DNA from 2 places in the Rhizobium sp. BT03 genome. Region 2 is predicted to be linked to the other one. Evidence: riboswitches for the same ligand, from Rfam matches in the RefSeq annotation. Region 2 holds a riboswitch; the other holds the start of a gene.
What was found. Region 2 has a riboswitch for S-adenosylmethionine ahead of metA (homoserine O-succinyltransferase). Riboswitches for the same ligand answer to the same signal wherever they lie in the genome.

Region 1 (15,687 bases), 760 kb from region 2:
ACGATCTATGAAAACGTCTCCTACGGCCCGCGCATCCATGGCCTTGCCAAGTCGAAGGCCGATCTCGACCAGATCGTCGAGACCAGCCTGCAGCGCGCCGGCCTCTGGAACGAGGTCAAGGACCGCGTGCACGAATCCGGCACCGGCCTCTCCGGCGGTCAGCAGCAGCGCCTCTGCATTGCGCGTGCCGTCGCCGTCAGCCCCGAAGTCATCCTGATGGACGAGCCCTGCTCGGCGCTCGACCCGATCGCCACCGCCAAGGTCGAGGAGCTGATCCACGAGCTGCGCGAGAACTACACGATCGTCATCGTCACCCACTCCATGCAGCAGGCCGCGCGCGTCTCGCAGCGCACCGCCATGTTCCACCTCGGCAATCTCGTCGAGGAGAACGACACCGACAAGATGTTCACCAATCCCGACGATCCGCGCACCCAGGACTACATCATGGGTCGCTTCGGCTGATTGCGGTCATCCGAAGCCTTCCCGTTATTCGAGGACAAAGCCCCATGGCATCGACACATATTTATTCTGCCTATGATGATGATCTGAAGTTCCTGTCCAGACGGATTTCCGAAATGGGCGGCCTGGCCGAGCAGATGGTCGCCGAATCCGTTCGCGCCCTGGTCAACGGCGACACGGCGCTCGCCCAGAAGGTCATCTCCGACGACGTGATCCTCGATCACGCCGAGCGCGAGATCGGCGACAAGGCGATCATCACCATCGCCCGCCGCCAGCCGATGGCCGCCGACCTGCGCGAAATCATGGGTTCGATCCGCATCGCCGCCGATCTCGAACGCGTCGGCGACCTCGGCAAGAACACCGCCAAGCGTGTTATCGCCGTGCAGAGCACCGGCGTTCCCCGCAAGCTCGCCCGCGGCCTCGAGCATCTGTCCGAACTGGCGCTCGTCCAGCTCAAGGAAGTGCTCGACGTCTACACGACGCGCGCCGCCGACAAGGCGAGTGCGATCCGCGAGCGCGACAACGAGATCGACGCGATGTACACCTCGCTGTTCCGCGAGCTCCTGACCTACATGATGGAAGATCCGCGCAACATCACCAGCTGCACGCATCTTCTCTTCTGCGCCAAGAATATCGAGCGCATCGGCGACCACGCCACCAACATTGCCGAGACCATCTATTACATGGCGACCGGCGCGCAGCCGGAAGGTGACCGTCCGAAGGACGACAGCGCCAACACCGTCGGCGCGGTCACCGAATAACCGCCTAAACCAGACCATTGCGTGCGCGCCCATCTGGGGCGCGCAAAGAGGTCGCAGCCATTTTTTGTGAATTTGCGCAGGATGCATTGCTTAAATCACCCCCGGTTTAAGGATCAAGCGCGAGGAGACCGACACGCATGATCCCGAGAGTTGCAGTTGTTGAAGACGAGGAAGCCCTGAGCGTGCTTCTCCGCTACAATCTCGAAGCTGAGGGCTTCGAGGTCGATACCATCCTTCGTGGCGACGAGGCCGAAATCAGGCTTCAGGAGCGCACGCCCGACCTTCTCATCCTCGACTGGATGCTGCCCGGCGTCTCCGGCATCGAGCTTTGCCGGCGCCTGCGCATGCGGCCGGAAACCGAGCGCCTGCCGATCATCATGCTGACGGCGCGCGGCGAGGAGAGCGAGCGCGTCCGCGGATTGTCGACGGGCGCCGACGATTATGTCGTCAAGCCTTTCTCGACCCCGGAACTCGTCGCCCGCGTCAAGGCGATGCTGCGCCGCGCCCGCCCCGAGGTACTGTCGACCGTGCTGAAATGCGGCGATATCGAACTCGACCGCGAAACCCACCGCGTCCACCGCAAGAGCCGCGAAGTCCGCCTCGGTCCCACCGAATTCCGCCTCTTGGAATTCCTGATGTCGTCGCCCGGCCGGGTCTTTTCCCGCTCGCAGCTCTTGGACGGCGTCTGGGGCCACGACATCTACGTCGACGAACGCACCGTCGACGTCCATGTCGGCCGCCTGCGCAAGGCGCTGAACTTCTCCAACATGCAAGACGTCATCCGCACCGTCCGCGGCGCCGGCTATTCGATGGAAGCCTGAGCCTCGCAAACGGGGGTGAGGGGACGTGCCCCGCGAGAGGTTGCCGGGAACGGAGAGATTGCCGCTTGCTCCCTCTTCTCCCCAGCGGGGAGAAGGTGGCCCGAAGGGGCGGATGAGGGGGCCCACACGGCACCCCCTCCCGTCATCACCTATCCCATCATATCAACGGCGAACGCCCTAAGCACGGTCGAAACCCGCACGGGCGTTGTTGGGAAAGACCGGCTTCGCCGGCCCCCTCATCCGCCCTACGGGCACCTTCTCCCCGCTGGGGAGAAGAGGGAATCGAGACGCTGCGGCATATCCCTTTTCCCCGCAAGCGGGGTCCGAAGGACGGGTCGAGACATGTGGCTCGCCCCCCCGGTCGGTGCCGGCAGGCGGATGAGGGGCAGCCACACCCAACACACTCACACAAAAAAACGGGCTTTTCAGCCCGTTTTCGTATTCCGGCAATGCCTTACCCGCTCAGCTGGCCCGCGCTGCCGCCCGGCGGCGTTCGTTGATTGGCTGGTAGGCGAGTTTCTGGTGATAGCTGCAATAGGGCGAATTATCAGGGGACTCGCAGCCGCAGAAGTGGAAGTCGTCCTTCAGCGGATCGCCGACCGGCCATTTGCAGGTGCGTTCGGTCAGTTCCGTCAGGCCGAGGCGGCGCGAGATCGGCACGACCACGTTGCCCTTCGGCACGTATTCCATTTCCTCGACCGTTTCGATCTCGATCTCTTCCTTCAGCATCGTCGCGCCCTGCTGGCGGGTGACGGTGCGGGTGGCGATCCGGGAGGCGTAGTTCGGCGCGCGCGGCGCAGATGTATTGCGTTTCGGCGTCCGCGCCGTGGCGGCCGTGCCGCCGGCCTTGGCGCGGCCGGGAAGGCTCAGCCTGTGTACCTTGCCGATCACAGCGTTTCTGCTGACACCGCCAAGTTGTGCCGCGATCTGGCTGGCGCTCAGTCCTTCGGCCCAAAGCTTCTTGAGTTTCTCGACCCGCTCGTCTGTCCAGTTCATGCCCTGTCTCCACCTTTCGCGTTGGTGATGGCAGAATCCCTCACCGTTGTCCCGGAAGCCTCCGAAACAAGAAACGCCTGATCAATTTTGGTGACTAGTTCCGCCGCATGCAGTCTAGTAATTGAACTTTAACCTAGTGTGAGCCTGACTCCGTGACAAGAGTCGCATGAATCCGGATGAATCGAATTCGGAGTTTTCCCCAACTTGCTGCCCCGGCGTGTCATTTCTGCAATATTGCCTGTTGAAGGTCGAAAACACCGCTGCACAAGCTTGCTGCATGCGCTAAGGCCGCAGTTTTGTTGACATTGCAGCGCGAAAAGGAAATAGTACCGCTGGCCGCCGCAAGGCGGCATTTTTGATTTTTCGGGCCTGGTTTTCTTAGCCGGAGTCCGTTGCTAGATAACGCTGATCGGGAGACCCGCGCCATGGCCGAAGCCGCGCCGCTTTATGACACCTATTCTCGTGCCCCGCTGCGGTTCGAGCGAGGCGAGGGCGTATGGCTGATCACCGAAGGCGGCGAGCGTTATCTCGATTTCGGCGCCGGTGTTGCCGTCACCTCGGTCGGCCACAGCAACCCGCACGTGGTCGGCGCCTTGAAGGAACAGGCCGACAAGGTCTGGCACCTCTCCAACATCTATGAGATCCCCGGCCAGGAACGCCTGGCCAAGCGGCTGACGGACGCGACCTTCGCCGACAAGGTGTTCTTCACCAATTCGGGCGCCGAGGCGCTCGAATGCGCGATCAAGACGGCGCGCCGCTATCAGTTTTCCAAGGGCCATCCCGAGCGCTTCCATATCATCACCTTCGAAGGCGCCTTCCATGGGCGCACGCTGGCGACGATCGCCGCCGGCGGCCAGGAGAAATATCTCGAAGGCTTCGGCCCCAAGGCGCCGGGCTTCGATCAGGTGGCATTCGGCGACATCGACGCGGTCCGGGCCGCCATCACCGACGCCACCGCGGCAATCCTCATCGAGCCGGTGCAGGGCGAGGGCGGTGTGCGCCCCGCCACCCCCGAATTCATGAGGGCGCTGCGACAGATCTGCGACGAAAACGGCCTGCTGCTGATCCTCGACGAGGTCCAGACCGGCGTCGGCCGCACCGGCAAGCTTTTCGCCCATGAGTGGTCGGGCGTCACCCCCGACATCATGGCGGTCGCCAAGGGCATCGGCGGCGGTTTCCCGCTCGGCGCCTGCCTGGCCACTTCGGAGGCCGCCTCGGGCATGAAGGCCGGCACGCACGGCTCGACCTATGGCGGCAATCCGCTGGCCATGGCCGTCGGCGGCGCCGTGCTCGACATCATCCTAGCCGATGGCTTCCTCCAGCAGGTGCGTGACGTCGCCCTCGTTTTCCGTCAGGGGCTGGCCTCGCTGAAGGATCGGTATCCCGATGTGATCGAGGATATCCGAGGCGAGGGGCTGCTGCTCGGCGTCAAGGCTGCTATTCCCTCGGCCGAACTGCTGCAGGCGATCCGCGCCGCGCATCTGCTCGGCGTGCCCGCCGGCGACAACGTCATCCGCCTTCTCCCGCCCCTCGTCGTCACCGCCGAGGAAGCCCGCGAGGGCCTTGCCCGCATCGAGCGCGCCGCCGAGAGCATCCGCGCCTCCAAGGTCAAGAAGACGGCTTGAAAGGATTGCGCCCGCGGGCGCACGACAGGTAAGAACATGGCTCCTAAACATTTCCTCGATCTATCGGCCGTCACCTCGGCCGACCTCAGAACCATCATGAACGATGCGCTCGCCCGCAAGCAGGCCTTCAAGGCTGGCAAGGGCGACAAGCCGCTCGCCGGCAAGATGCTGGCGATGATCTTCGAAAAGCCGTCGACGCGCACCCGCGTCTCCTTCGACGTCGGCATGCGCCAGCTCGGCGGCGAAACGCTGTTTCTATCAGGCACTGAGATGCAGCTCGGCCGCGCCGAGACGATCGGCGACACCGCCAAGGTGCTGTCGCGTTATGTCGATGCGATCATGATCCGCACCACCGAGCATTCCAGGCTCCAGGAGCTTGCCGAGCATGCGACGGTGCCTGTCATCAATGCGCTGACGGATGATACCCATCCCTGCCAGATCATGGCCGATATCATGACCTTCGAAGAGCATCGCGGCCCGATCAAGGGCAAGACCATCGCCTGGACCGGCGACGGCAACAATGTGCTGCATTCGCTGGTCGAGGGTGCCGCGCGTTTCGGCTACCGCATGAACATGGCCGTGCCCCTTGGTTCTGAGCCCAAGGATCACTATCTGAACTGGGCCCGCAATGAGGGCGCCGAAATCATGCTTTGCCATGATGCCGACCGTGCGGTCGAAGGCGTCGATTGCGTGGTGACCGATACCTGGGTCTCCATGAATCAGGAACATCGGGCCCGGGGTCACAACGTCTTCCAGCCTTACCAGGTCAACGCGGCCTTGATGGCGAAGGCCGGCAGCGATGCATTGTTCATGCATTGCCTGCCCGCGCATCGCGGTGAGGAAGTGACGGATGAGGTGATCGACGGCCCGCAATCCGTGGTCTTCGATGAGGCGGAAAACCGTCTTCATGCGCAGAAGTCGATTCTTGCTTGGTGCCTGGGCGCGATCTGAACCATAATCGGACGCCGCGTGTGAACAACGCGCGGCCGCGCGAGCGAAGGGCACCCTGTCCTTTCGCTTGAAAACTAGGAGTGAATCCATGGCAGAAGCTGCAGCCGCCCTCGGCCAGTTCGATTTCGCCGGCGATGACCATGTCGTCCCCTTTCAGGTGGAGGGTCTGGATGTGCGCGGCCGCGCCGTCCAGCTCGGCCCGATGCTCGACGCCATCCTCGAGCGCCATCATTATCCCGCACCCGTCGCCCGGCTGCTTGCCGAAGTCGTGGTGCTGACGGTGCTGCTCGGCACATCGCTGAAGTTCGACGGCAAGTTCACCGTGCAGACCAAGGGCGATGGCCCGGTCGATCTTCTCGTCGCCGATTTCTCGACGCCGGAAAATGTCCGCGCCTATGCCCGTTTCGACCAGGCGCTGCTCAACAAGGCCATTGAAGCTGGGGAAACCGAGCCGGAGCAATTGCTCGGCCGGGGCGTGCTCGCCTTCACCATCGACCAAGGCAAGTTCGGCCAGCCCTACCAGGGCATCGTCGCGCTCGACGGCACCTCGCTGGAGGAGATTGCCGGCGTCTATTTTCGCCAGTCGGAGCAGATCCCGACGCGCGTGCGGCTGGCCGCCGCCGAACTGCTCGATCGCGACGAGGCCGGCAAGCCGCGCCACCGCTGGCGGGCCGGCGGCCTTGTCGCCCAGTTCCTGCCTGAGGCGCCGGAGCGCATGCGCCACCCCGACCTCCACGGCGGCGACGGCGATAACGGCGACCGCCCGCATGGCGAGGACGACGCGTGGACCGAAGCGCGCTCGCTGGTCGAGACCATCGACGCCGATGAACTCACCGACCCGCTTGTCGGCACCGAGCGGCTGCTGTTTCGCCTGTTCCACGAACGCGGCGTGCGCGTCTACGAACCGCGCGCCGTTTTCGACCGCTGCAGCTGTTCGCGCGACAAGATCAAGGGCGTGCTGAAGGGCTTCACGGCCGAGGAGATCGAGGCCAGCCAGGAAAACGGCGAGATCGCCGTCACCTGCGAATTCTGCTCGACCACCTACCGCTTCGAGCCGGTCGAACTTCAGCCGGCTGAGTAGGCTCGGTTGAGCACGCACAGAACAAATACAAAAGATTAGCGATGATGCAGCACGGTGACTCGACTTTTGGTAGTCACTGTGCACCATTTATCCAACTGGTTCGGGGATGGGACTTCATGCGCATTTTTTATTTCGTAGTCGCATTCATGGCTGCGATGCCACAAATTGGCTTGGCTGATGATAAGGCAATCCAATGGAAAGAGGTCGGGGGCTGGACCGTGGCCGATCGTGTCCCAGGGAGTGGTGTAGCTGGATTTCATAGCCATCGGTGATTTCCGGTAGGGTCGGGTTGCTTAGAGCCAACCTGAAGGACTCCACCGATGACCGACGACATGATGAACCTACGCTCACTCGTTGAGAAGAGCGCTGACGCCGATTTGCTGCGCGAGATGATCGGCTTTGCTGCCGAGAAACTGATGGCGCTGGAAGTCGGCACGAAGACCGGTGCGGGCTATGGCGAGAAGAATGGCTTTCGACTTGCCCAGCGCAACGGCTACCGCGACCGAGACTGGGAGACGCGGGCGGGCACCGTCGAGCTGCGCATTCCCAAGCTTCGTACCGGCAGCTATTTCCCGAGCTTCCTTGAACCACGCCGTATGGCCGAGAAGGCTCTGACGGCGGTTATTCAGGAGGCCTATATCCAGGGCGTTTCGACCCGCTCGGTTGATGACCTCGTCAAGGCGATGGGCATGTCGGGCATTTCCAAGAGCCAGGTCTCCCGGCTGTGCGAGGAGATCGACGAGAAGGTGAAGGCCTTTCTCGACCGGCCTATCGAGGGCGAATGGCCCTATCTGTGGATCGATGCTACCTACCTGAAGGTCCGGCGTGGCGGGCGCATCGTCTCTGTTGCAGTCATCATCGCCGTCGGCGTCAACACCGACGGCCGACGCGAAGTGCTCGGCATGGAGATCGGCACGTCCGAGGCCGAGGCGATCTGGACGGAATTCCTGCGCAAGCTGACCAGGCGGGGTCTGCGTGGCGTCAAGCTCGTCGTCTCCGATGCCCATGAGGGCATCAAAGCCGCAGTATCGAAGGTGCTCTGCGCCACCTGGCAGCGCTGCAGGGTCCACTTCATGCGCAATGCTTTGGCCCATGCTGGAAAGAGCGGACGGCGCGTCGTCTCCGCCTTCATTGCCACGGCCTTCGCTCAAGACACGCCGGAGGCGGCAAGCACTCAGTGGCGCAACGTCGCCGACCAGATCAGGCCAAAGGTCCCGAAGCTTGCCAGTTTGATGGACAACGCTGAGCAAGACGTACTCGCCTACATGACCTTTCCCAAGCAGCATTGGGCCAAACTTCACTCGACCAACCCGATTGAGCGATTGAACGGCGAGATCAAGCGGCGGACAGAGGTCGTCGGCATCTTCCCCAACGACGACGCCATCGTGCGCCTGGTCGGTGCGCTGCTGCTCGAACAGAATGATGAATGGGCCGTCCAGCGATCTCGCTATATGACCCTTGAGACAATCGCTACGATGAGCGATGATCCACTCATCAGCCTGCCAGCAGCAAGCTGACACTCATCCGGCCCTCTGGGATGAGCCGTGGCCGTCTAAGCTACACCACTCCCTGGGACACGATCCCGTGGCCGTCGACCCGACTTTAGACAATGGCTGTTTTGTTCTGACGTCCTTTGATGACGACACCATTTTTCGTCTTGGCTTCAATTTCCGAAAAAAGGACAAACCTCTGTACATTCTGCTCGGAAATCCGAACTGGAAATCCTTGGAGAAAGGTAAGCATTATCCCATCGAACTCTCGTTAGACCAGACTCAATGGACGGCTGATGCGAGAGGCCTGGATCTCGACGGCCTCAAATCATTGTGGATCGATACCGACGATGCCGACTTGATTGAGGAGTTCTCTGGTAAACTGAGTTTCCGCGCCCGCTTTAACGGAAAAGAGATTGTTGCCCTCGGTCTGAAAGATTCCGAGAGGGCAGCGGATGAGTTGCTCGCCTGCCAAAAGGCGGTAAACGATGCGGTCATGAAACAGCCGGCGCCGCCACAATCAAAAGATCCGTTCGAAGCAAAGCCAGGCACCCAGGCCTCGGATCCTTTTGACCTTTAGCAGATTGATGACTGGGCAAGCCCGAGGACCCATGCGGCAAGCACGGCGTTCGTGTTCGAATTGACAAAGCAACCCGTCAGTTGAGCACGCGCAGCAGCCCCGGTGAATCCAGCGAGAAGGCAGGGATGTCGACATCGAACATTTCGCCTTCATCCGTCTCCATCTGGTAATGGCCGAACATCAGGCCGGAGGGCGTGTCGAGCGGGCAGCCGGAGGAATATTCGTAGGTGTCGCCGGGGCTGAGCCGCGGCTGTTCGCCGACGACGCCGGGGCCGGTCACCTCGTCCACCACGCCGTTCTGGTCGGTGATGTTCCAGTAGCGGTTGACCAGGCGCACGGCGATGCCGGAATTGTTGCTGATGACAATCCGGTAACCCCAGACGTAACGATCGTCGTCCGGATCGGATTGCTCCTCCAGATAAAATGGCTCGACGACGACTTCGATATCTTTTGTGAGGGCGCGATACATGCCTTGCACCTTAGTCAAGATATGTTACCCGTATCTTATAAGAGGGCCTGTCCGTCAAGAAACGGAACGATGATCGTGAATAAAACGGTCATGATCGAAGGTGTTTCGATCGTTAAGCCTAATTGTCAGCGTTAATTTCACTTCCGAACGCCGGCACGGCCGAACCCCAAACGAGGTCCGGCCGCCATTGGTGTGATCAGGCCGAAACCTTGGCAAGCGCCTTGGTGAAATCCTCGATCAGGTCGTCGGTATCCTCGATGCCGGCCGAAAGGCGGACGGTGCCCGGGGAAATGCCGAGTTCGGCGCGCGCCTCCTCCGACAGGTTCTTGTGGGTCGTCGTCGCCGGATGGGTGATCAGGCTCTTGCTGTCGCCGAGATTGTTGGAAATCTTGATGATCTCGAGCGCGTTCTGCAGCGCGAAGGCCGCCTCCTTGCCGCCCTTCAGCTCGAAAGCGACGAGGGTCGAGCCGCCGGTCATCTGCTTGGCGATGATATCGGCCTGCGGATGGTCCTTGCGGCCGGGATAGATCACTTTGGCGACCTTGCCTTGCTCGGCCAGGAAATCGGCGATCTTCGCCGCATTCTGCGTCTGCTGCCTGACGCGCAGCGGCAGCGTCTCGATGCCCTTCAGCAGCGTCCAGGCATTGAACGGCGACATGGCCGGGCCGGTATGGCGGAAATAGTCGTGCAGGTTCTCGTCGATCCACGCCTTGTCGGCCAGAACGACGCCGCCGAGGCACCGGCCCTGGCCGTCGATATGCTTGGTGGCGGAATAGACGACGATATGGGCGCCGAGTTCCAGCGGCTTCTGGAAGAGCGGCGTCGCAAAGACATTGTCGACGACCACCTTGGCGCCGATCTGGTTGGCAAGCTTGGCGACGCCTGCGATATCGACCACCTCGAGCGTCGGGTTGGTCGGGCTTTCCAGGAAGAACACTTTGGTGTTCGGCCGGATCGCCTTTTCCCAGTTGGCAAGATCCCGGCCGTCAACCAGCGTGCATTCGACGCCGTATTTCGGCGCCAATGTTTCCACCACCCAGCGGCAGGAGCCGAAGAGGGCGCGCGCGGCAACGATATGGTCACCGGCTTTGACCTGGCAGAGGATGGCCGCGCTGACGGCCGCCATGCCGGAAGCGGTGGCGCGGGCGTCTTCGGCGCCTTCGAGCATGCACATGCGCTTTTCGAACATGTCGTTGGTCGGGCTGCCGTAGCGGGCGTAGATGTAGCCGTCCGTCTCGCCCTTGAAGCGGGCTTCGGCCGCTTCCGACGTGTCATAGACGAAGCCCTGCGTGAGATAGATTGCCTCGGACGTCTCGCCATATTGCGAACGCAAGGTTCCGCCGTGGACGAGTTGGGTTGCCGGGCGCCAGGTCTTGCTCATGCCATCACCTTCACATAACAAAAAAACCGGCCGCAAAAGCAGACCGGTTTCAACCCGGTCTTTTTAGCCACTTGTTTAACGTGGCTGCAAGCCGACCGGCCAAATCACCACGGGATAATTCTGCAATACTGCTGTTGGCGGCTTGCGTCAATTCCCCGTATTTGGTTTTGTCGGCGGCAAAATGATGGATGAGGCATGATGGCTCGTGAAACGGGAATTCTGGCGGACCGCGCGATCTCGGCGCTGTTCGAAACGGGGCGTCTGATCTCCGAACGGGAGCTGGACCGCGACCAGATCCAGCCGGCAAGCCTCGACCTGCGCTTGGGCGCCAAGGCTTTTCGGGTGCGCGCCTCCTTCATGCCCGGCCCCTCGCATCTGGTCTCGGACAAGCTCGACCGGCTGAGCCTGCATGTGATCGATCTTTCCGAAGGCGCGGTGCTCGAAACCGGCTGCGTCTACATCGTGCCGCTGATGGAGAGCTTGGCACTGCCGGCCGACATGTCCGCCTCGGCCAACCCGAAGAGCTCGACCGGCCGCCTCGATATCTTTACCCGCGTCATCACCGATTACGCCCAGGAATTCGACAAGATCCCGGCGGGCTATGCCGGCCCGCTCTATCTGGAAATAAGCCCGCGCACCTTCCCGATCGTCGTGCGCCGCGGCTCGCGCCTGTCGCAGATCCGCTTCCGCGTCGGCCATTCGCTGCTCGGCGAGCCGGAACTGTTGAAGCTGCATGAAAGCGAGACGCTGGTTGCCAGCAAACAGCCGAACGTATCCGGCGGCGGCATCGCGCTGTCGATCGATCTCAGCGGAGACAAGGACGGCCTGATCGGTTATCGCGGCAAGCACCACACCGCCGTCGTCGATGTCGACGAGAAAGATCAGCACGATATCTTCGATTTCTGGGAACCGCTCTATAGCCGCGGCCGCAACGAACTGATCCTCGATCCCGACGAGTTCTATATCCTCGTCTCGCGCGAGGCCGTGCACGTGCCGCCGGATTATGCCGCCGAGATGACCCCCTTCGACCCGCTGGTCGGCGAATTCCGCGTCCATTATGCCGGCTTCTTCGACCCCGGCTTCGGCCACGCGCCGGCCGGCGGCCGCGGCAGCCGCGCCGTGCTCGAAGTGCGCAGCCACGAAGTACCCTTCATCCTAGAAGACGGCCAGATCGTCGGCCGGCTGGTCTACGAACACATGCAGGAAAAACCGACCAGCCTCTACGGCTCCGGCCTCGGCTCCAACTACCAGGCCCAGGGCCTCAAACTCTCGAAGCACTTCCGCATCTGACAGGCAGCACTCGACGCGACTTGACAGCGGCCCCCATCTGTTGGAAATCTCAGCGCATCGCGGGTGTAGCTCAATGGTAGAGCAGCAGCTTCCCAAGCTGAATACGAGGGTTCGATTCCCTTCACCCGCTCCAGCTGCCTTCTTCTAATCCCCAAAGAACCGGATCGGCTTGTATCTCCGATGCGCGATGATCAGGCTGCGATCGGGCTGGATGATGTAGGTTTCCTCCACCTGCTGGCCGTATTGGTCGATGAAATCATGCGGGAAGGCCGAACCGACAGGTGATTTGGTGAGCTTGCTGCGTGGCTGGCCATTATAGGTGATGCTTCCCGGGATCGGTTCCAGGCCGGGGCCGCCATAATAGGAAACGCTGTTGCACCCGCTGAGAATGAGGATGCCGATCAGGCCGATGAGTGCGGGTTTCATGTCCATCCCTTCCGATGCGCCGAGCGATGCGATCTTACTCTCTGTTGGCGCAGGCGCATCATGCAAACGGCATGGCCAGTTGCAATCCTTCGAGAAGCACCGCTTGGAAAGGCGTGATCGCGTCAGCGCTTCCATTGCCGAAACCTGCGCCGTCTGCTAGATCGGCATGGTCGAAAAAGGCAGGATCGGTTGAGGTAAGCCCGATCCCTTCCGTCGGAGCGTCATCAGCGCTCTCAAGAAGCTCTGCTCCGTGGCCTATGGCACGAGAACCCGCGACGTGATCCGCATCAGATGCGGGATCCCGGCGGCGTGCGGAGACGGCAAAAGGCAGTCCCGGGATTTTTTTGAACGGAGACTGTCATGCGCCTGAACCATCTCGATTTTCACATACCCGATATTGCTAAAACGGCGGATTTCTTCATCCGCCATTTCGGCCTGACGCTGAAGGATATGCGCGGCAACCACGGCCTGGCGATCCTGGAGGACGATGCCGGCCTCGAAATCGTCCTCAGCCACGCCGTCGCCAAGTTCGGCACCGCCGATCAGGTGGAGATAGGGCGACAGACCTATCATATCGGTTTCATCCTGCCCGAAAGGGCGGATGTCGATGCGGTCCATGCCGGGCTCGTCGCCGCCGGCGCGGCACTCTCCGGCCCGCCGGCCGCCATGCGCGGCGGCTGGCTGTTTTATTGCACGGCGCCGGGGAATATCCTCGTCGAGGTGGGTTGGCGGCCGGGTTAGGGGGAAGCTTGAGAGAAGAGGATGGACTTCGGCTTGCGCCCGAGTTGGCTGCCCCTCACCCTAAACCTCTCCCCGTAAAACGGGGAGAGGGGACGTGCCCTGCGAGACTTTGGCGAGGAAAGGAGAGGTCGCGGCACACCCCCCTTCGCCCCGCAAGCGGGGAGAAGGTGGCGGCAGCCGGATGAGGGGCAGGCGCCGAACGCTGAGGGTATTGTTACCTCAGAACTCCGTCCAGTCTCCATCCTGGCCTTTCGGCGCGCTGTTGGTTGCGCCGAAGGCGTTGGCGAGGGTCTGGCCGAGGGCGCGGGCGGGCGAGGCGGTCGGGCGGGCCGCACCTTCCCGGGCGACGCGGATTGCGGGTGCCTTGGCGACTGGGCGCGCGGCGGCGCGGGGGGCTGTGGCCGACGGCCGGGTCGAGGCGATCGGGGCGGCGGCGGCAGCGCTGCCGGTGCCGGTCAGCCTGAATTGGCCGAGCAGGCTGTTCAGCGCTGCCGCTTCCGTGGCGAGGCTGTGGCTGGCGGCCGTGGACTGCTCGACCATCGCCGCGTTCTGCTGCGTGCCCTGGTCCATGGTGTTGACGGCGGTGTTGATCTCCTGCAGCCCGATCGACTGTTCGCGCGAGGCTTCGGCGATGGCGTGGACGTGCTGGTTGATTTCCTGAACTTCCTGGACGATCGAATCGAGCGCCTTGCCGGTTTCGCCGACCAGCGAGACGCCGGTCTGCACATGTGTGCCGGAATTGGTGATCAGGTCCTTGATTTCCTTTGCCGCCTTGGCCGAGCGCTGGGCAAGCTCGCGCACTTCCTGGGCGACGACCGCAAAACCCTTGCCGGCTTCGCCGGCGCGCGCGGCTTCGACGCCGGCATTCAAGGCCAGAAGATTGGTCTGGAAGGCGATGTCGTCGATGACGCCGATGATGTTGGAGATCTCGCCCGAGGACTTTTCGATCTGCTGCATGGCGGAGACGGCCTTGCGGACGATCTCGCCGGATTTTTCGGCGCCGAGGCGGGTGCGGGCGACGAGCTGGCTCGCCTCCTCGGCACGCTTGGCGGCGTCGCGCACCGTCGTGGTGATCTCCTCCAGTGCTGCCGCCGTCTCTTCGACGGAGGCCGACTGCTGTTCCGTCCGCCGGGAGAGCTCGTCTGCGGAAGACCGGATCTCGTTGGCGCCGGCGCCGATCGCCCGGGCATTGGCGCCGACCGTATGCAGGGCCTCGTTGAGCTTCTCGACCGAATTGTTGAAATCCTCGCGCAGCGCATCGAGATGGGCGACGAAGGGCTGGTCGATATGCGAGGCGAGGTCGCCGGCGGCAAGGCGGCGTAGGCCGTCGCCGAGCGCGGTCACCGCGCCTTCGAGTTCGGATGCCTCACGCGTCCGCTGCGCCTCGCGTTCGCGGCGCTCGCCGTCGCCGAGGCTGCGGTCGGCTTCGGCGCGCGCCTCGATCCGGGCACGTTCGATCGCGTTGTCGCGGAAGATCGAGACGGCCTTCGCCATCTGGCCGACTTCGTCGCCGCGGTCGAGCCCGCCGACATCGCTTGCGGTATCGCCCTCGGCAAGCCGCGTCATGCGCAGGTTGAGCCGCGTCATCGGGCCGGCAATGCCCATCTGGGCCACCACGACGCTGAAGCCGATGGCGCCGAGAACGGCGATGCCGATCAGAATGAGGCAGAAGACGATCCGCCCGTTGACCGAAGCCGAGAGCGCGTCGCCGCCGTCGTTGAGCATCGCCATCATCGCATCATTGTTGGCGATCATCTTCGGCGTCAGCGCATTGAGCTTGGCATTGATCAGGGCAACATTGGCAAGCGCCCCGGCGCTGTCCTTGGCTTTGCTCTGCTCGATGATCTTGTTCGCCAGCGTTTCGATCTCGTCGATGCCGGCCTGGATTTCGTCGATCGCCGGCTTGCGGCTCGGCACCAGCGCCAGCGCCTCCTTCATCCGGTCACGGGCCTGCGGCAGCTTGCTCGGCGTGGCGAGCGTCGTCTGGAACGCCGGCGTATCGGGCTTCATGTCGGCAAGCAGGCTCACCTGCAGCACCGAGGCCACCACCGAGGCGCTGGCGCGCGCGCTCTGCATCGAGGCCAGCGCTTCATGATCGATGAAGGCGCTGTAGGCGGCATCCGCATGGCGGAACTCGGCGATGACATAGACCACCCCGGCCATCGTGATCAGCCCGAGCAGCGCCACGACCGATATGATTTTCGTGCGAATTTTCAGATGCTTCAACATGGAAATGTCACCCGGTTGACCGGGCGTCGATGCCCGGTTCTTTGAAATCAATTGTTGCAAACGGAGCGCTGCGTCGGTGTCGCGGCTCAGGGATTATTGCGGGATTGACGCATGCATCATGCAATCGGCCGGCGGGTCCGTGTCGTCGTCACAAATAGAGGCGATATTCTTTAATTCCGCGCTAACGGCCGGGCGGCGCCGCGGTGATTTTTGGGGATAAGGAGGGCCACGGTTGCCACCGCACCGAAGGCTGGCTGCCCCTCACCCTAACCCAACCGGGGTCGAGCCGCTGGTCTCGCCCCGTCCTTCGGACCCCCGTAAAAACGGGGCGAGGGGACGTGCCCCGCGGGACGTTAGCGAGGGACGGAGAGGTCGCGGCAAATCCCC
Region 2 (15,687 bases):
TTGCCTTCTGTTCGTCGCTGTCGAGCAGTTTGTCCCAGCGGGCGCGGGTATCGAGCCTTGAGATCAGCGAATGCAAGCCGGCCTTCTCGAGGGCTGCCTCGACGGCTGATTTCTCGTAGGCATCGGGGCTTTCGGGGAAGGCCAGCGCCTCACGCAGCGTGCCGCCGGGGATATAGGCGATCTGCGGGACGAACAGCATGTCGTCGATCGGCGGCAGGCCCATCGTGCCGCTGCCGCACGGCCAGAGGCCGGCCATCGCCTGGAAGAGCAGCTTGCGGTTGACGCTGTGATCGCCGTTGATCATGATCTTTTCGCCTGATTTGATCACCACGTCGGTTTCGCGCAGGCGGAAGCCGCCGCATTCCTCGATGTCTTCGCCGATCTTGGCGACGATCACCACGTCTTTCAGGGTCAGTGTGTCGGCCGCGGTGTCTTCATAAGTGATGCCGTCCTTCAGCTCGAAGTCCTCGTCGGTCTCGAGCAGCGCCTGGCGGAAGTCGGTGACGCGCATGAGGGTGGCGCGCCATTCGGCGATCGGGCCGAAATTGGCGACATACCAGCGCAGCGCCGTATTGACCTGGTTGAAGGCGCCGACCGACATCATCAGCTGACCAAGTGTCAGGCCGCCGGAGAAATAGGCGGGCGCGGCGACGATGATCGGAATGACGATCACCAGCCAGCCATAGCCGGCCGACACCCAGGTGAGGTTGGTATTGGCCATGGCGAGCCGCTTGACGACTCTCAGCACCGAGCTGATGTCGGTGTTGATGCGCCGGCGCTCATTCTCCTCGCCGCGGGCGACGGTGATCGCCGGCATGTTCTCGTTGGCATGCATCAGGGTGAAGCGAAGCTCGGCCTCCTTCGAGAAGCGGTCGGCATTGAGCTTAACCAGCTTGCGGCCGACGACCTGGCTCAGCACCGAGGCGGAGGCGGCGTAGAAAATCGCCGCCCAGACCATGTAGCCGGGAATCGAGAAGCTGTGGCCGCTGATGTGGAAGATGAAACCGCTGGAAAGCTCCCAGAGCACGCCGATGAAACTGACGAGAAGAATGGTCGCCTGTAGCAGGCCGAGAACGAGCCCCGTCGTGCTTTCGGCGAGGTTGCGGGAATCCTCGTGCAAGCGCTGGTCCGGATTGACGCCGATCAGGCCGCTGGAGGCGAGCCGCAGTGCCCGCTTGCGTTTCAGCCACTGATCGACCAGATCGCGCGACAGGCCTTCGCGCATATAGAGCGCCGTCATCTGGTTCAGCCAGGCCTGCAGCACGTTGAGCAGCAGCAGCGTACCGGCGATCATCGCGAAGATTTCGAGCTGATGGAAGAATTCGCCGAGGTCGCGGCGCTCCAGCGAATCGTAGAAGGGGGCGTTCCACTCGTTGAGGATGACCTGGCCATAGGCCGTCGCCAGGATGACGAGGATCAGCACGGTCGCCAGGAACAGCACCTTGCCACGCACTTCAGAATTCCAGAATGCGGAGAACATCACTCCGAGGCGGTAAGTCAGGCTGAGATCATACCCTACCCTATCCTGCCTTCGGATGCCCGGCCTCCCCTCGGTCTTATCTGCCATTACGCTTTTCCAACATCGCCCATGCTTACCATTATTAACATGGTGGCGTTACCGGTCTATCAACAGATTCTATCAGTCATTAAACTGTGATGATGCTTGCATGGGTCGCTGCCGCATGCATTCGGCAGTTGATTCGCGGCTCGACTGGGTCTAATTAAGCATTCCGTGGTGATTTGGCCGGCCGGCTTGCAGCCACGTTAAAAAACTTGCTAAAGGGCCGCGTGCGGACCGGTAGCGATTTTTTTCGCCGCCGGTTTTTTGCTTTTTGATCGAGTGACCGCAATGCCCATCAAGATCCCCGATACGCTGCCCGCCTTCGAAACTCTCGTGCAAGAGGGTGTGCGGGTGATGACCGAGACGCTGGCGATCCGTCAGGATATCCGTCCGCTGCAGATCGGGCTGCTCAACTTGATGCCGAACAAGATCAAGACCGAATTGCAGATGGCCCGCCTCGTCGGCGCCTCGCCGCTGCAGGTCGAGCTGTCGCTGATCCGCATCGGCGGCCACAAGGCGAAGAATACCTCCGAAGATCACCTGCTTGCCTTTTACCAGACCTGGGAGGAGGTGAAGCACCGCAAATTCGACGGCTTCATCATCACCGGGGCGCCGATCGAGCTCCTGCCCTATGAGGACGTTACCTATTGGTCGGAGATGCGGGAGATTCTCGACTGGACGGAAACGAATGTGCATTCGACGATGAACGTCTGCTGGGGCGCGATGGCGGCGATCTATCATTTCCACGGCGTTCCGAAATACGAGCTGAAGGAGAAAGCCTTCGGCGTCTACCGCCACCGCAATCTGAAGCCCTCGTCGATCTATCTCAACGGCTTTTCCGACAATTTCGAAGTGCCGGTGTCGCGCTGGACGGAGGTGCGCCGCGACGATATCGAGAAATCCGACAAGCTGGAAATCCTGATGGAATCCAGCGAGATGGGTGTCTGCCTCGTGCACGAGAAGCGGGGCCGGCGGCTCTACATGTTCAACCATGTCGAATATGATTCCACCTCGCTGTCAGACGAGTATTTCCGCGACGTCAATGCCGGCGTGCCGATCAAGATGCCGCACAATTATTTCCCGCATAACGATCCGGCGCTTGCGCCGCAGAACCGCTGGCGCAGCCATGCGCATCTTTTGTTCGGCAACTGGATCAACGAGATCTACCAGACGACGCCCTTTGACGTGGAGGAGATCGGCACGGATCTGTGAGCGATACCCCTTTCTGATCGCGGCCGGTTGCGGTTTGGGACAAATGCGGGCAGGTTCCGGTCGGATTGCTAGATATCAAACGGACGGTCGATCATGTCGGATAAGTTGGAGCGGGAAGTTTTCGGGCAGACGAAGGCGGGCGAGACAGTCTATCGCGTCGTCATCAAGGGCGGCGGGCTGACGGCCAAGGTCATCACCTGGGGCGCGGTCATCCAGGATCTGCGCCTGGAGGGGCATGACGCGCCGCTGCAGCTCGGTTTTGAGGATTTCGACAGCTACCCGCTTTATTCGGCCTATTTCGGCGCGACACCCGGCCGTTGCGCCAATCGTGTCGGCGGCGGCGCCTTCACGCTCGACGGCAAGGACCACCAGCTCGAGCTGAACGAAAACGGCGTGACGCATCTGCATGGCGGCAGCGACAATATCGCCAAACGCAACTGGACGGTCGTCGAGCATGACGTCGACCGCGTGGTGCTGAAGATCGTCGATCCCGATGGCCGCGCCGGCTATCCCGGCAATTGCACCATCCAGACAACGTATTGGGTGCATGGCAACGGCGAATTGTCGGTGACCTATGAATCGACCAGCGACCAGCCGACGCTCGCCAATGTCTGCCAGCATGCCTATTTCAATCTCGACGGCCGTGAAGACGCGCTTGGCCACGACATCATGATCGCCGCCGACCATTATCTGCCGACCGACGAGAAACAGGTGCCGACCGGCGAGATCCGTTCCGTCGCAGGCACGGAATTCGATTTTCGCGAGATGGCGCCGATGAAGCGTTTCGTCGGCAGCGAACAGGTGATGTACGACCATAATTTCTGCCTATCGCCCGAGCGCACCGCCAAGCGCAGCGTCGCGCTTGCCCGCAGCCTCTATTCCGGTGTGTCGCTTGAGGTGCGCAGCACCGAGCCCGGCGTACAGTTCTATGCCGGCTTCAAGCTCAGTACCGGCGCTCCCGGCCTCGGCGGACGGAAATACGGCCCGTTTGCCGGCTTCTGCCTGGAGACGCAGGTCTGGCCGGACGCCATCAATCACCAGGGTTTCCCGAATGCGGTGCTGCGCCCCGGCCAAGTGCTGCGCCAGGAGACGGATTATATCTTCACCAAGAGCTGACCGTCTTTTTCAGACGCGGCGCTGCGGACGCAGGGCTGTCAAATTTTTTCGCTATGAAAACCTCTCCGCTGCCCCGGGGAGGTTTTTTCTTGCCTGCGTAGGATTTCAGCCTTGCTGATTGGTTCTAAATAGGTTCTATTGCGTGCCTATGGATAGAACCAGTCTGATAGCGGAGCTGAACAGCCGCGGCCTGCGTGACCAGGCGCTGACCGGGCCGCTTTACAAGCGGTTGGCGCAGACGCTGATCGGCCTTATTCAGGAAGGATTGCTGAAGCCCGGCACGGCGCTGCCGGGAGAACGCGATCTTGCCGAGGCCTTGAAGCTCGGCCGCGTCACCGTGCGCACCGCCTATCGCGATCTGATGGCGTCGGGCGCACTGGAATCGCGCCACGGGAGCGGTACTTTCGTATCGAGCAGGGTGGAGCGCATGGAGCAGTCGCTCTGGCGGCTTTCCTCCTTCTCCGCCGACATGCGCTCGCGCGGGCGCCAACCGGCTGCAAAGATCTTGTCGCGGGCCGTCAATACGCCGTCGCCGGAGGAATCCTTCCTGCTCGGCCTTGGCGGCGACGAGCCGGTGCTGCGGCTCGACCGGCTGCGTCTCGCCGACGGCATGCCGCTGGCGATCGAACGCGCCGTGGTGCCGATCAAGTTCCTGGGCGCCGATGCCGGCGGCGAGGGGTCGCTCTACGATGCGCTGACGGCCAGCGGCCACAGGCCGGTACGCGCGCTGCAGCGGCTGACCGCGGTCACACTCGATCCGTCCTCCGCCGCGATCCTGAACGTCAAACCGGGCGCGCCGGCGCTGCTGATCGAACGTGTGTCGCGCCTGGAAGACCAGCGCGTCGTTGAATACACCCGCTCGCACTACCGCGGCGATGCCTATGATTTCGTTGCCGAATTGAGAATCGGAGATGACCTATGAGTGAGAACCAGTCGCTGATGCTGCAGGAAGCCGGCCAATCGCCGGAGGTGGTGGCCACGCTGCTCGAAAAGGAAAAGCCGGTCTTTGCCGAGATCGCCCGGCTGTTTTCATCAGCCCGCCCGAGCGTGGTGACGACGGCTGCGCGCGGTTCCTCGGACCACGCCGCCACCTTCTTCAAATATCTCTTCGAGATCACCTGCGGCGTTCCGGTCGCCTCGGTCGGTCCGTCGATCGCGTCCGTCTACGGTGCCCCACTCCATCTGAAGAGCGGCGTGCATTTCACCGTTTCACAGTCGGGCGCGAGCCCCGATATCGTGGCGCTGCAGGAGGCGGCGAAGAAGGGTGGGGCGACGACGATTGCCGTCGTCAACGTCACCGACAGCCCGCTGGCGAAACAGGCCGATATCGTTCTCGGCCTCAATGCCGGCGCCGAAAAGAGCGTTGCCGCGACGAAATCCTTCATCGCCTCGGTTGCCGCGCTTTCCGGGGTAACGGCTGCGATCGGCGGCGCGTCCGAGCTGCAGGCCGCGTTGGCCAAGCTGCCGGAGGCGCTTTCGGCTACCGCCGGGATCGATACGGCGGCAGCCGAGGAGGTGCTCTTCCACGCGACCTCGCTCTACACGGCCGGCCGTGGCCCGGCATTCGCGATCGCGCTCGAAGCGGCGCTGAAGGCCAAGGAAACCTCCGGCCTGCATGCCGAGGCCTTTTCGCTGGCGGAACTGATGCACGGTCCGATGCGTCTGGTGCAGCCGGGCTTTCCGATCGTCGCCTTTGCGCCCGACGATGCGGCTTTCGCCAATAACGGCCAGGCGCTGGAGCGCCTGCAGAAGCTCGGCGCCACCACCGTCGGGTTCTCCACGCAGCCGCTTTCCGGCGTCAATCTGCGGGTGCCGACCACGGGCAACGGCCTCGTCGATCCGCTGGTATCGCTGCTCGTCTATTACCGGCTGATCGAGTCGGTAACGCGGCGCAAGGGCTTCGATCCCGACAGGCCGGCAAACCTGCTCAAGGTGACGGAGACGGTCTGATGGCCCGCAAGATCTTCACCGGCGCCCGCATCTTCGATGGCGAGCGCTTCCATGACGGCAAGGCGCTCATCGTTGCCTACGGCCGGGTCGAAGCGATCGCTGCTGCAAACGATCTGCCGGATGGCGAGACGGTGCCGCTTGCCGGCGGCGTGCTGTCGGCCGGCTTCATCGATGCGCAGGTCAATGGCGGCGGCGGGCGCATGCTGAACGACGAACCTTCAGCCGCCTCGATGGAGATCATCGCCGGCGGGCACCGGCCCTATGGCACGACATCGCTGCTGCCGACGCTGATCACCGATACGTCAAAGGCATCCATTGCCGCGATCGAGGCCGCGACGGAGGCCGTGAAACTGAACCGCGGCGTCGCCGGCCTGCATCTCGAAGGCCCGCATCTGGCGCCGGCGCGCAAGGGCGCGCATCTGGCCGAACTGATGCGGCCGGTCGAGGACCGCGACGTCAAGGCCTTCATCCGGGCGCGCGAGGCGATCGGCACACTGCTCGTCACCATGGCCGCCGAGCAGGTGACGGTGGCCCAGGTGCGCGAACTCGCAGAAGCCGGCGTCACCGTCAGCATCGGCCATTCCGATTGTTCGAGCGAGGCGGCGGAGGAACGTTTCGATGCCGGGGCGCGTGGGGTCACGCATCTCTTCAACGCCATGAGCCAGATGGGGCATCGCGCGCCGGGCCTCGTCGGCGCGGCGATCGATCATCCCTCGACCTGGTGCGGTATCATTGCCGACGGCCATCACGTCGATCCGAAGGCCTTGCGCACGGCGCTGCGGGCCAAGCGCGGCGAAGGCAAGCTGTTCTTCGTCACCGACGCAATGTCGCTCGTCGGCTCCGAGAAGGATTCATTCACGCTGAACGGGCGCACCGTCCGGCGCGAAAGGGGCGGCTTCTGCTCGAAGCTGGTGCTGTCCGACGGCACGCTCGCCGGTTCCGACGTCGACATGATCTCGACGATCCGTTACGGCGTCACCTATCTCGACCTGACGCTCGCCGAAGCCTTGCGCATGGCGACCCTTTATCCGGCACGCTTCCTCCGGCTTGCCGACCGCGGCCACCTTTCGCCGGGCGCGCGCGCCGATCTCGTCCATCTCACCGATGCACTCACGGTTACCACCACCTGGCTTGCCGGCGAAGCGGCCTGACACCAAGAGCGGTTCAGCTTTCAACGAAGCGCAGAACCGCTCTAACCTTTTGCTTTTACGCAATTCCGGACGGAAAACCGCTTCGCACTTTTCCTGGAATTGCTTTAGGAGACGTGGCATGACTGATATCACCGATGCCTATTTTTCCAATCTGATCGGTCGGCTGGAGACGTTGAAGCAGGCACTTGCCGAGCCGATGGCGCAGGCAGCGTCGGTGATCCTCGATACGGCCCGTGGCGACAAGCGCGTCTATGTCTTCGGCACCGGCCATTCGCATATGCTAGCGGAAGAGGTGCACTATCGCGCCGGCGGGCTCGCCTTCACCGTGCCGGTGCTCGTCGGCTCGGCGATGCTGCACGAGGGAGCGGTCATCAGCTCGGTCTATGAACGGACCCAGGGCCTGGTGCGGCCGATGCTGGAGCGCTACGGTATGCAGCCGGGCGATGTCATCATCATCGCCTCCAATTCGGGCGTGAACGCAGCGCCGATCGAGGCGGCCGACTATGCGCATGAGATCGGCGCCAAGGTGATCGCCATCACTTCGATCGCCTATTCCTCAGCGATCGCCAATGGCCGCCGGCGGCTTGCCGAGGTCGCCGATATCGTGCTCGACAATGGACTGCCGCCGGGCGACGCCGTTGTCGATCTGGAAGGCACCGGGCTTCGGGTCGGGCCGGTTTCCACGGCGGTCGGGGTGACTGTCATCAATGCGATCTTCGCCGAAGTCGCCTCGGAGCTTTCCAAATCAGGCGATGCCCCGGTTTATCTCAGCGCCAATATGCCGGGTGCCGCCGAGATCAATCAGAAGCTCGTCAAGAAATACCGGCCGCGCAACCCGCATCTCTGAGAGAGAGGATAAAAGGCCTACCGCTGTCGCAAGCACGGTTCATGACGCGATCAAGCGGCGAGAATGGCGCTGACCATGCGGGCAGTCTGCGGTGCCAGCGTCAAACCGATATGCCCGTGTCCAAAAGCAAACACGACGTCCCTTCCTCCTTTTGAAGGCCGGATAACGGGAACGGAATCGGGCATGGAAGGGCGGAAGCCCATCCAGCTCCGACTTGGTTCACCGAGCGTTGGGAAAATCCTGCGCGCATTTGCGAGCAACACTTCGAGGCGCCTTGGGTTCGAAGGAGCGGTAATGCCTCCGAGCTCCACAGTACCGGCCACGCGCAAGCGGCCACGCATCGGGCAAAAGTAAAATCCATGATGCGTCGGGCATACCGGTCGCTCGACCGGCGGTGTTTCCATATCGAATTCGAGATGATAACCCCGCTCAGTGTCCAGCAGGACCCGCTCTCCCAGCTGCAGAGCCAGTCGGCGGGAATGGGCTCCGGCGGCGATCACGGCTGCTCGGGCATGAATGCTGTGGGCTGACGCCAGCATCCTCACTCCATTCCTTTCACGCGAAATAGTCGTCACGGAGTCTCGGACGAACTCGACGCCCGCTTGTCTGGCGGCGGCTTCCATCACGCTCATGAGCTCGCCGGGATCGGTGAAGTTTATCGCTTTCGGAAAGAAAAGCCCGCCGCCATGGACCTGCGGCAGCCGGGGCTCCAGGCTGCGCACCTCATCGGGGGTGAGGAGCTGCTGCGCGATCCCGTAGTTTCGGCGAAGCTCGACATCCGAGGCGCCCGCCTTGAGGGCCTCGGGTGTTTGGTAGAGGTAGAGGCATCCCTTCGCGCTCAAGAGATCGGATGCGCCGATCTCTGCTGCGAGTTCGAGCCACTGTGATGAAGCGTCGGACAGAAGGTTTGCTATGCGGCTCGCATTGTCTCTGTATCTGTGCGGGAGGGATTCGTAGGCAAAACGCAGCAGCCATGGAAACAACGTCGGCAAAGCGGCCTTGCGGATGGATAAGGGGCTGTCGGAATTGAGAAGCAGCGCGGCCAGGTTTTTAAGGACAGCCGGTGTGCCGACGGGAATGATCGCATAATCGGCGATCGTTCCGGCATTGCCGTAAGATGCGCCCGAACCGGGTTTGTTCGGTTCGATCAGCATGACATCGCGACCGTCGGCACGCAGCCGCAGAGCGGTTGCCACGCCGATCACACCGCCGCCGATGACGGCGATATCTGTTGTGAGCTTGTTCATCGGATATGTATTTGCCCTAGAAGAACGAGGCCTGATGGCAGGAGCCTGCTGTGGCGCCATTCGCCGCTAGCCTGGGGAAGCGTAGCGCGCGACATAGGCAGCCGTGCGTGCTTCCGTTGGACGGTCAAGCACATCTGCGGCGGTTCCCTGCTCGATGATAAGACCGCCGTCGATGAACACGACCCAGTCCGACACCTCTTTTGCAAAGGGCAGCTCGTGGGTGACCAGGATCATCGTCATGCCGTCGGCGGCGAGTTCCCGCATGACGCGGAGAACTTCGCCGGTCGATTCAGGATCGAGCGCCGACGTCGGCTCGTCGAACAGCAACACCGTTGGTTCCAGCGCCAGAGCGCGTGCAATCGCCACGCGCTGCTGCTCGCCGCCCGACATCTGTTCCGGATAAGCCATCGCTCGTTTGGCAAGGCCTACTCTCGTCAGAAGTTTCACGGCCCGTTCCACGGCTTCTCTTTCGCCGATCCCGGCTGCATGCATCTGAGCGAGAACGACGTTTTCCACAGCCGTCAGATGCGGGAACAGATTGAAGCGCTGAAACACCATGCCGACACGCTGCCGAAGCTTTGCAAGGCTGCGGCAGGTTATTTTGCCGTCGGCGAAGATCGTCTCATCGCCGACGGTGATCGTTCCCTGATCGGGACGCTCAAGCAAATTGACGCAGCGCATGAGGGTGGTCTTTCCTCCGCCGCTCTGACCAATGATGCTGACGATTTTGCCTGTGGGAACCTCGAGATCGACGTGGTCGAGCACCAGGCGCCCATCGAAAGACTTGCGCAATCCGCTAATTTTAACGGCAGGGCGACCGACCGGCTGCTCTGACATGAAGGCAGTTCTGGCAGGAGTGGTGGTCATGGCTCAGACTTTCCCCTCGGCGAGATAGATCCCGGCCAATTTCAGCCGACGCCGTCTGGCCAATGACAGTGGCACACCCGCGTGGATCTTGCGCTCGAGCAGAAGCAGACATTGTGACACCGGGTAGCAGATCACGAAATAGACGGCCGAGATCACGAGATACACTTCCAGCGCTCGGAACGTTTCCGAGGCTATCAGCTGTGCCTGCGTCATCAGCTCGGCAGCCGAGATTGTCACAAGCAGCGAGGTCGACTTGATCAGGTCGACGAACATGGTGTTCGTACCGGGAAGCGCCAGCCGCACCGCCTGCGGCAGAACGACATGGGTGAAAGTTTTGCCGCGCCCTAACCCGAGAGCTTGAGACGCCTCCTGCTGTCCCCGGTGTACACCGGCGATAGCTGCCCGAAAGATCTCGGACAGGTAAGCCGCGTAGAAGAGCACCAGGCTCAATACTCCTGCCTCGAAAACCTCCAGCCTGATGCCTACGGAAGGCAGACCGAAGTAGGTGAGGAAAATGATCGCAAGGAGCGGTACGTTTTTAAAAAGCTCCGTATAGATCGCCGCAGGAACGCTAACCAGCCGGAGCCGGTTGAGCCGCATCAATGCAAGTGCAAGACCAAGGATCGTCGCGCCGACGAAGCTCGCGATAGTGTAGCCGAGGGTCTTGAGCAGACCCCCGGCAATGTTTCCGACGTAGTCGTTCCAGGGGACCTGGAACATATCGGTAAAGGATGACAACGCCGTCATGCTTCGATCTCACTTCGCGATGGAAGGCGGGTTCCAGTCGGCGGGACGGTCAACACCGCGCCGCTGTGCCGCCATCTCGGGCGATGGGACCAGGAACTGCTGGGGATCGCCGCCCCATTTCGTGATCAAAGCCGCAAGAGATCCATCCTTGTACATGCCGTCAATCTGATCGGAAACAGCCTTGGCCAGCTTCGGCGCCTGCTTTGGAAGGTAAAATCCGGTCATATAGGCTTGAAAATATTTGTAATCGGGGTGCGCGGCGACCTGTTCGTTTGTCGGCGGCTGCAGATATTCGATGCGGACCTTCATGTCGGGGCGCTGCTGCTGTTGATAGGTGATCAGCAGCGGATCGAGAAAGCCGACGTCGAGGCGCCCGGCAGAAATATCCTGGAACACACTGTCGGCGCTCGGGAATGTATGGGGTGATGCGTTCGGGACCTGCGCGATGGACTTCGCCCAGACATAGCCGGTGACGGTACCGAGATTCTTGCCTTCCAGGCTCGCAACATCCGGAAAGCTCGCCGTGCCGCTCACGGCCATGGCCGGCGGCGAATAATATGGCGGGTCCGTGAACAGGCCGACCTTCTGACGAGCGTCGGACCATGCGATTCCGCCAATGGTTATATCCGCCCGCTGCGTCTGGACGGAAGCCAGCATGCCCGGAAAGTCGGTGACGTTGACTTCGATCTTGAGGCCGAGCTTATCGGCGATGGCTGTCAGGATGTCGCTGTCGAGGCCGACGAGCTTTCCATCCTTGACCGCCGTATAGGGCATGTAGGGCTGGACCGTAACGACGAGCGTGCCTGGCTTCATCAGCTCCAGATCGTCGGCATTGGCCGCGGACGGCACGGCCGTCGCAAACAGCCCCAAACTCAACATCGCCAAGGCAATGAGCCCATTCGTCTGCGATTTTTTCGTCAGTTCAGCATGTTTCATTTGAAACCCCTCTTTGTGGTTATATATTGCTGATATATTGAAGATATGCCGACACTATATGAAGTCAAGCAGATTCGTTGAGCGCTTTTTTAGGCGGAGCAGTGTTTGGCCATGCGGAAATGGACAGAGAGAGGAATGCGCTGAATATGTCGGTATTCGAGGCGGAGTACGAAGCGGCTGAATCAACGCTGGCGGAGCGGACATACATTCGGCTGCGCGACGACATCATTACGACACTGCTTCCTCCGGGCACGCTTCTGCGGGAGGCCGAGCTTATGAAACGCATGGAAGTCGGACGCACGCCGGTCCGGGAGGCGCTTCAGCGTCTGCAATATGACGGTTTCGTCGTCGTCAGCGCGCGGCGCGGCACATTTGTCAGCAAGATCGATATCAATGATCTTACTGCCGTTTATGAGGCACGAGCACGGATCGAATCCTGGGCGACGCGATTGGCTGCGGAAAGGTTGCGCGAGTTCGAGCGGCAAGAAGCGCGGCAACTGATCGATGAGCTCAAACAGACAACCGGTCCGATGGCGCTGGAAGACATCCTTGCCCTAGATCGCCGGGTTCACCGCTTCATTTACAAAGTGGCCAAGAACCCTTTCCTGTTCGATACGTTGGATCACTACCACAATCTGTCGCTGAGAATCCTGTATGTCGCGATGAAACGGTTTCCGACGCTGGTGCCGCGTCTTGAGGACGTCCTGCATGATCAGGTTCTCATGCTTGAGGCCGTATGCAGAGGGGATGCTGATGAGGCCGAAAAGATCGCAATGGCTCATGTGATGAGCTTCGAGAGCGAGGTCCGAAAGGTAATCTGAATTCGATCTTGGAATTCGACGCCTGCCTGAATTCCACATCTCAGGGAGAGGCCGGCGTGAGCCGGCCTCCTGAATGGGCAAAAACCAGGGATCAGTCCTTGGCGCGTTCGACGTAGGAGTTGTCTTCGGTCGCGATGACGACGCGGGTGCCGGCATCGATATGCGGCGGAACCGAGGTGCGGATGCCGTTGGAGAGCATGGCCGGCTTGTAGGAAGAGGATGCCGTCTGGCCCTTGACGACCGGCTCGGTCTCGGTGATCTCAAGCGTGACGTGGCGCGGCAGTTCGAGCGCCAGCGGAATGCCTTCATGGATCGACAGGATGCAGGTCATGCCTTCCTGGAGATAGGCCTTCTGGTCGCCCATGGTTTCCTGGCTGACGACCACCTGATCGTAGTTCGCAGGATTCATGAAGTGGAAGCCTTCGCCGTCTTCATAGAGGTACTGGAAGTTGACGTCTTCGACGAAGGCGCGCTCGACCTGTTCGGTGGTGCGCCAGCGCTCGGAGACCTTCACGCCGTCGACGATGCGACGCATGTCGACCTGGGTGACCGGCGTGCCTTTGCCCGGATGAAAGTTCTGGGCGGTGAGAACGACGTAGAGCTTGCCGTCGACGTCGAGAACGTTGCCCTTGCGGACCGAAGAGGCGATGACCTTGACCATAAGACTTCCTTGTAACTCGGCTTTCGGCGTCGTAGATGACTGTCGAGACGCCTCTGAGACGCAAATATTTTTCTTGGGGGCGCAACTAACCTAAAATCCGGGAAATAGCCATCCCCATACCGGCTTCTCCGGCGAAGAAAGCTTGGAATGAACTCTTCGGCGAAAGCGTCCCCCTGGTGGACCCCGTCCGTGCATGCCGATCGCCGCCCGTTTCTGATCGGGCGCAATGCGATCCAGGCGGCATTGCGCGGGTTTTTCGCGCGCGAGGATTTCATCGAGGTGGACACGGCAGCGCTGCAGGTCTCCCCCGGCAATGAGGCGCATCTGCATGCCTTCGCCACGGAAGCGCTGACGACGGACGGGCAGAAGGCGCCGTTCTATCTGCACACCTCGCCGGAATTCGCCTGCAAGAAGCTGCTTGCGGCGGGCGAGGAACGCATCTCGTGTTTTGCCCATGTCTATCGCAACCGCGAACGCGGGCCGCTGCACCATCCCGAATTCACCATGCTCGAATGGTATCGGGCCGGTGAAAGCTACGAGAGCCTGATGATGGACTGCGTCCGGATTCTGGCGCTCGCGGCCGAGACCTCAAAGACCGAAAAGCTTGCCTATCGCGGCGGCGAGAGCGATCCTTTCGCCGGCCCGGAGCGGGTCAGCGTTGCCGAAGCGTTCGAGCGCCATGCCGGCATCGATCTTCTCGCCTCGGTCGCCGCCGACGGTTCGACCGATCGCGATCATCTGGCCGCCGAGATGAGGCGCGTCGGCATGCGTGTTGCCGAAGACGACGGCTGGGCCGATCTGTTCAGCCGGGTTCTGGTCGAAAAAATCGAGCCGCATCTCGGCTTCGGCCGCATCACCATCCTCGACGAATATCCGGTCTCGGAGGCAGCGCTTGCCCGCCCCTCGATGCGCGACCGCAGGGTTGCCGAGCGTTTCGAGCTCTATGCCTGCGGCGTAGAACTCGCCAACGGCTTCGGCGAACTCACCAATGCGGCCGAACAGCGCCGGCGGTTCGAGATCGAGATGGCCGAGAAGGCGCGTGTCTACGGCGAGACCTATCCGCTCGACGAGGATTTCCTGGCCGCGCTGTCGCTGATGCCCGAGGCAAGTGGCATTGCGCTCGGCTTCGACCGGTTGGTGATGCTGGCGACGGGGGCGTCGCGCATCGACCAGGTGCTCTGGGCGCCGGTCGCGGAGTATGGACGATGAATGCCGTCAAACCGCTCAAGAGCATCGACGATCTTCTAATAGCGGGGCTGGCCGCGCCCGGCGATCGTGCAATGCTTGACGAGGTCGCCGCGCGTTACGCGATCGCCCTGACGCCCGCGATGATCAAGCTGATCGATCGCGCCGATCCGGATGATCCGATCGCGCTGCAGTTCGTGCCCGATGCCGCCGAACTGACGGTCTCCCGCGAAGAACGCGCCGATCCGATCGGCGATCATGCCCACAGCCCGGTCGAAGGCATCGTTCACCGCTATCCCGATCGCGTGCTGCTGAAGGCCGTGCATGTCTGCCCGGTCTATTGCCGTTTCTGCTTCCGGCGCGAAATGGTCGGGCCGCAGGGTCTCGGCACGCTCGATGCGGCGGCGATGCAGGCAGCTTTCGACTATATCAGAGGTCACGAGGAGATCTGGGAGGTCATCCTCACCGGCGGCGATCCGCTGGTGCTGTCTCCGCGCCGGCTCCGCGAGATCATGGAGGCGCTGGCGCAAATCGCGCATGTGAAGATCGTGCGTTTCCACACCCGCGTTCCGGTCGTCGATCCCGATAAGATCGACGCGGCGATGATCGCCGCGCTGAAGGCGAGCGGCAAGACGGTCTATGTGGCGCTGCATGCCAATCATGTCAGGGAATTGACGAGCGACGCGCGCGCCGCCTGCGCCCGTCTTGTCGATGCCGGCATCGCCATGGTCAGCCAGTCCGTGCTGCTCAAAGGCGTCAACGACGATCCCGATGTGCTTGCGGCGCTGATGAAGGCCTTCGTCGAAATCCGCGTCAAACCCTATTACCTGCATCATCCCGATCTGGCGCCCGGCACCAGCCATTTCCGATTGACGATCGAGGAGGGGCAGAGGATCGTCGCCGCGCTGCGCGGGCGGATTTCCGGGCTCTGCCAGCCGACTTACATCCTCGATATCCCGGGCGGTTACGGCAAGGCGGTCGTCAGCGGCAGCACCGTGCGGTCCAAGGGGGAGGGATGTTATTCCGTCTCGGACTATCGCGGCGACGAGCATTCCTATCCGCCGGCCGGCTGAGGCAAAATGGTGCTTTCCCGTGTCATTTCTGTACTCGCCGTGCCGAAAAACGCGACGAGCGCAGCGGTCAATTCAGCGGTAAGTAGCTGATATAAAATATATATTATCGCCTGCACTGGAATTGTCGCTAAAATTCTAACTATGAGCAACAATCATATTTAACCCAATAAATTAGCGGAATGTTCTGTTTTCCGCACTAAAAGAACGCTCATGACAAGGCGATGAACGCCGGTTCGGGATCATGAGAATCTTGGAGTGATGGGATGAATAAGACAATCCGCGACCTCGTAGCCAAATTCGGCAAACTTCCTGC

Region 1: another riboswitch for S-adenosylmethionine. It lies ahead of QMO80_RS10210 (O-succinylhomoserine sulfhydrylase); the one in region 2 lies ahead of metA (homoserine O-succinyltransferase).

The regions. Positions count from the first base shown of each region.
Region 1 covers NZ_CP125640.1:2,068,453-2,084,139, reverse strand. Annotated here, with positions in the region: gene pstB (phosphate ABC transporter ATP-binding protein PstB) at 1-462, shown strand, start outside; gene phoU (phosphate signaling complex protein PhoU) at 507-1,220, shown strand; gene phoB (phosphate regulon transcriptional regulator PhoB) at 1,358-2,041, shown strand; gene QMO80_RS10245 (GcrA family cell cycle regulator) at 2,504-3,037, opposite strand; gene QMO80_RS10240 (aspartate aminotransferase family protein) at 3,463-4,662, shown strand; gene argF (ornithine carbamoyltransferase) at 4,699-5,613, shown strand; gene QMO80_RS10230 (Hsp33 family molecular chaperone) at 5,702-6,694, shown strand; gene QMO80_RS10225 (IS256 family transposase) at 7,015-8,211, shown strand; gene QMO80_RS10220 (hypothetical protein) at 8,279-8,764, shown strand; gene apaG (Co2+/Mg2+ efflux protein ApaG) at 8,841-9,233, opposite strand; gene QMO80_RS10210 (O-succinylhomoserine sulfhydrylase) at 9,430-10,614, opposite strand; SAM riboswitch at 10,657-10,735, opposite strand; gene QMO80_RS10205 (2'-deoxycytidine 5'-triphosphate deaminase) at 10,810-11,904, shown strand; tRNA gene QMO80_RS10200 (tRNA-Gly) at 11,964-12,037, shown strand; gene QMO80_RS10195 (hypothetical protein) at 12,049-12,330, opposite strand; gene QMO80_RS10190 (VOC family protein) at 12,691-13,071, shown strand; gene QMO80_RS10185 (methyl-accepting chemotaxis protein) at 13,291-15,300, opposite strand.
Region 2 covers NZ_CP125640.1:2,828,105-2,843,791, forward strand. Annotated here, with positions in the region: gene QMO80_RS13845 (ABC transporter ATP-binding protein/permease) at 1-1,567, opposite strand, end outside; SAM riboswitch at 1,723-1,800, shown strand; gene metA (homoserine O-succinyltransferase) at 1,850-2,773, shown strand; gene QMO80_RS13855 (aldose epimerase family protein) at 2,867-3,889, shown strand; gene QMO80_RS13860 (GntR family transcriptional regulator) at 4,038-4,811, shown strand; gene QMO80_RS13865 (SIS domain-containing protein) at 4,808-5,839, shown strand; gene nagA (N-acetylglucosamine-6-phosphate deacetylase) at 5,839-6,990, shown strand; gene QMO80_RS13875 (SIS domain-containing protein) at 7,109-7,837, shown strand; gene QMO80_RS13880 (FAD-binding oxidoreductase) at 7,888-9,084, opposite strand; gene QMO80_RS13885 (amino acid ABC transporter ATP-binding protein) at 9,151-9,951, opposite strand; gene QMO80_RS13890 (amino acid ABC transporter permease) at 9,955-10,698, opposite strand; gene QMO80_RS13895 (ABC transporter substrate-binding protein) at 10,708-11,634, opposite strand; gene QMO80_RS13900 (GntR family transcriptional regulator) at 11,781-12,455, shown strand; gene efp (elongation factor P) at 12,547-13,116, opposite strand; gene epmA (EF-P lysine aminoacylase EpmA) at 13,264-14,325, shown strand; gene QMO80_RS13915 (lysine-2,3-aminomutase-like protein) at 14,322-15,374, shown strand; gene QMO80_RS13920 (acyl carrier protein) at 15,638-15,687, shown strand, end outside.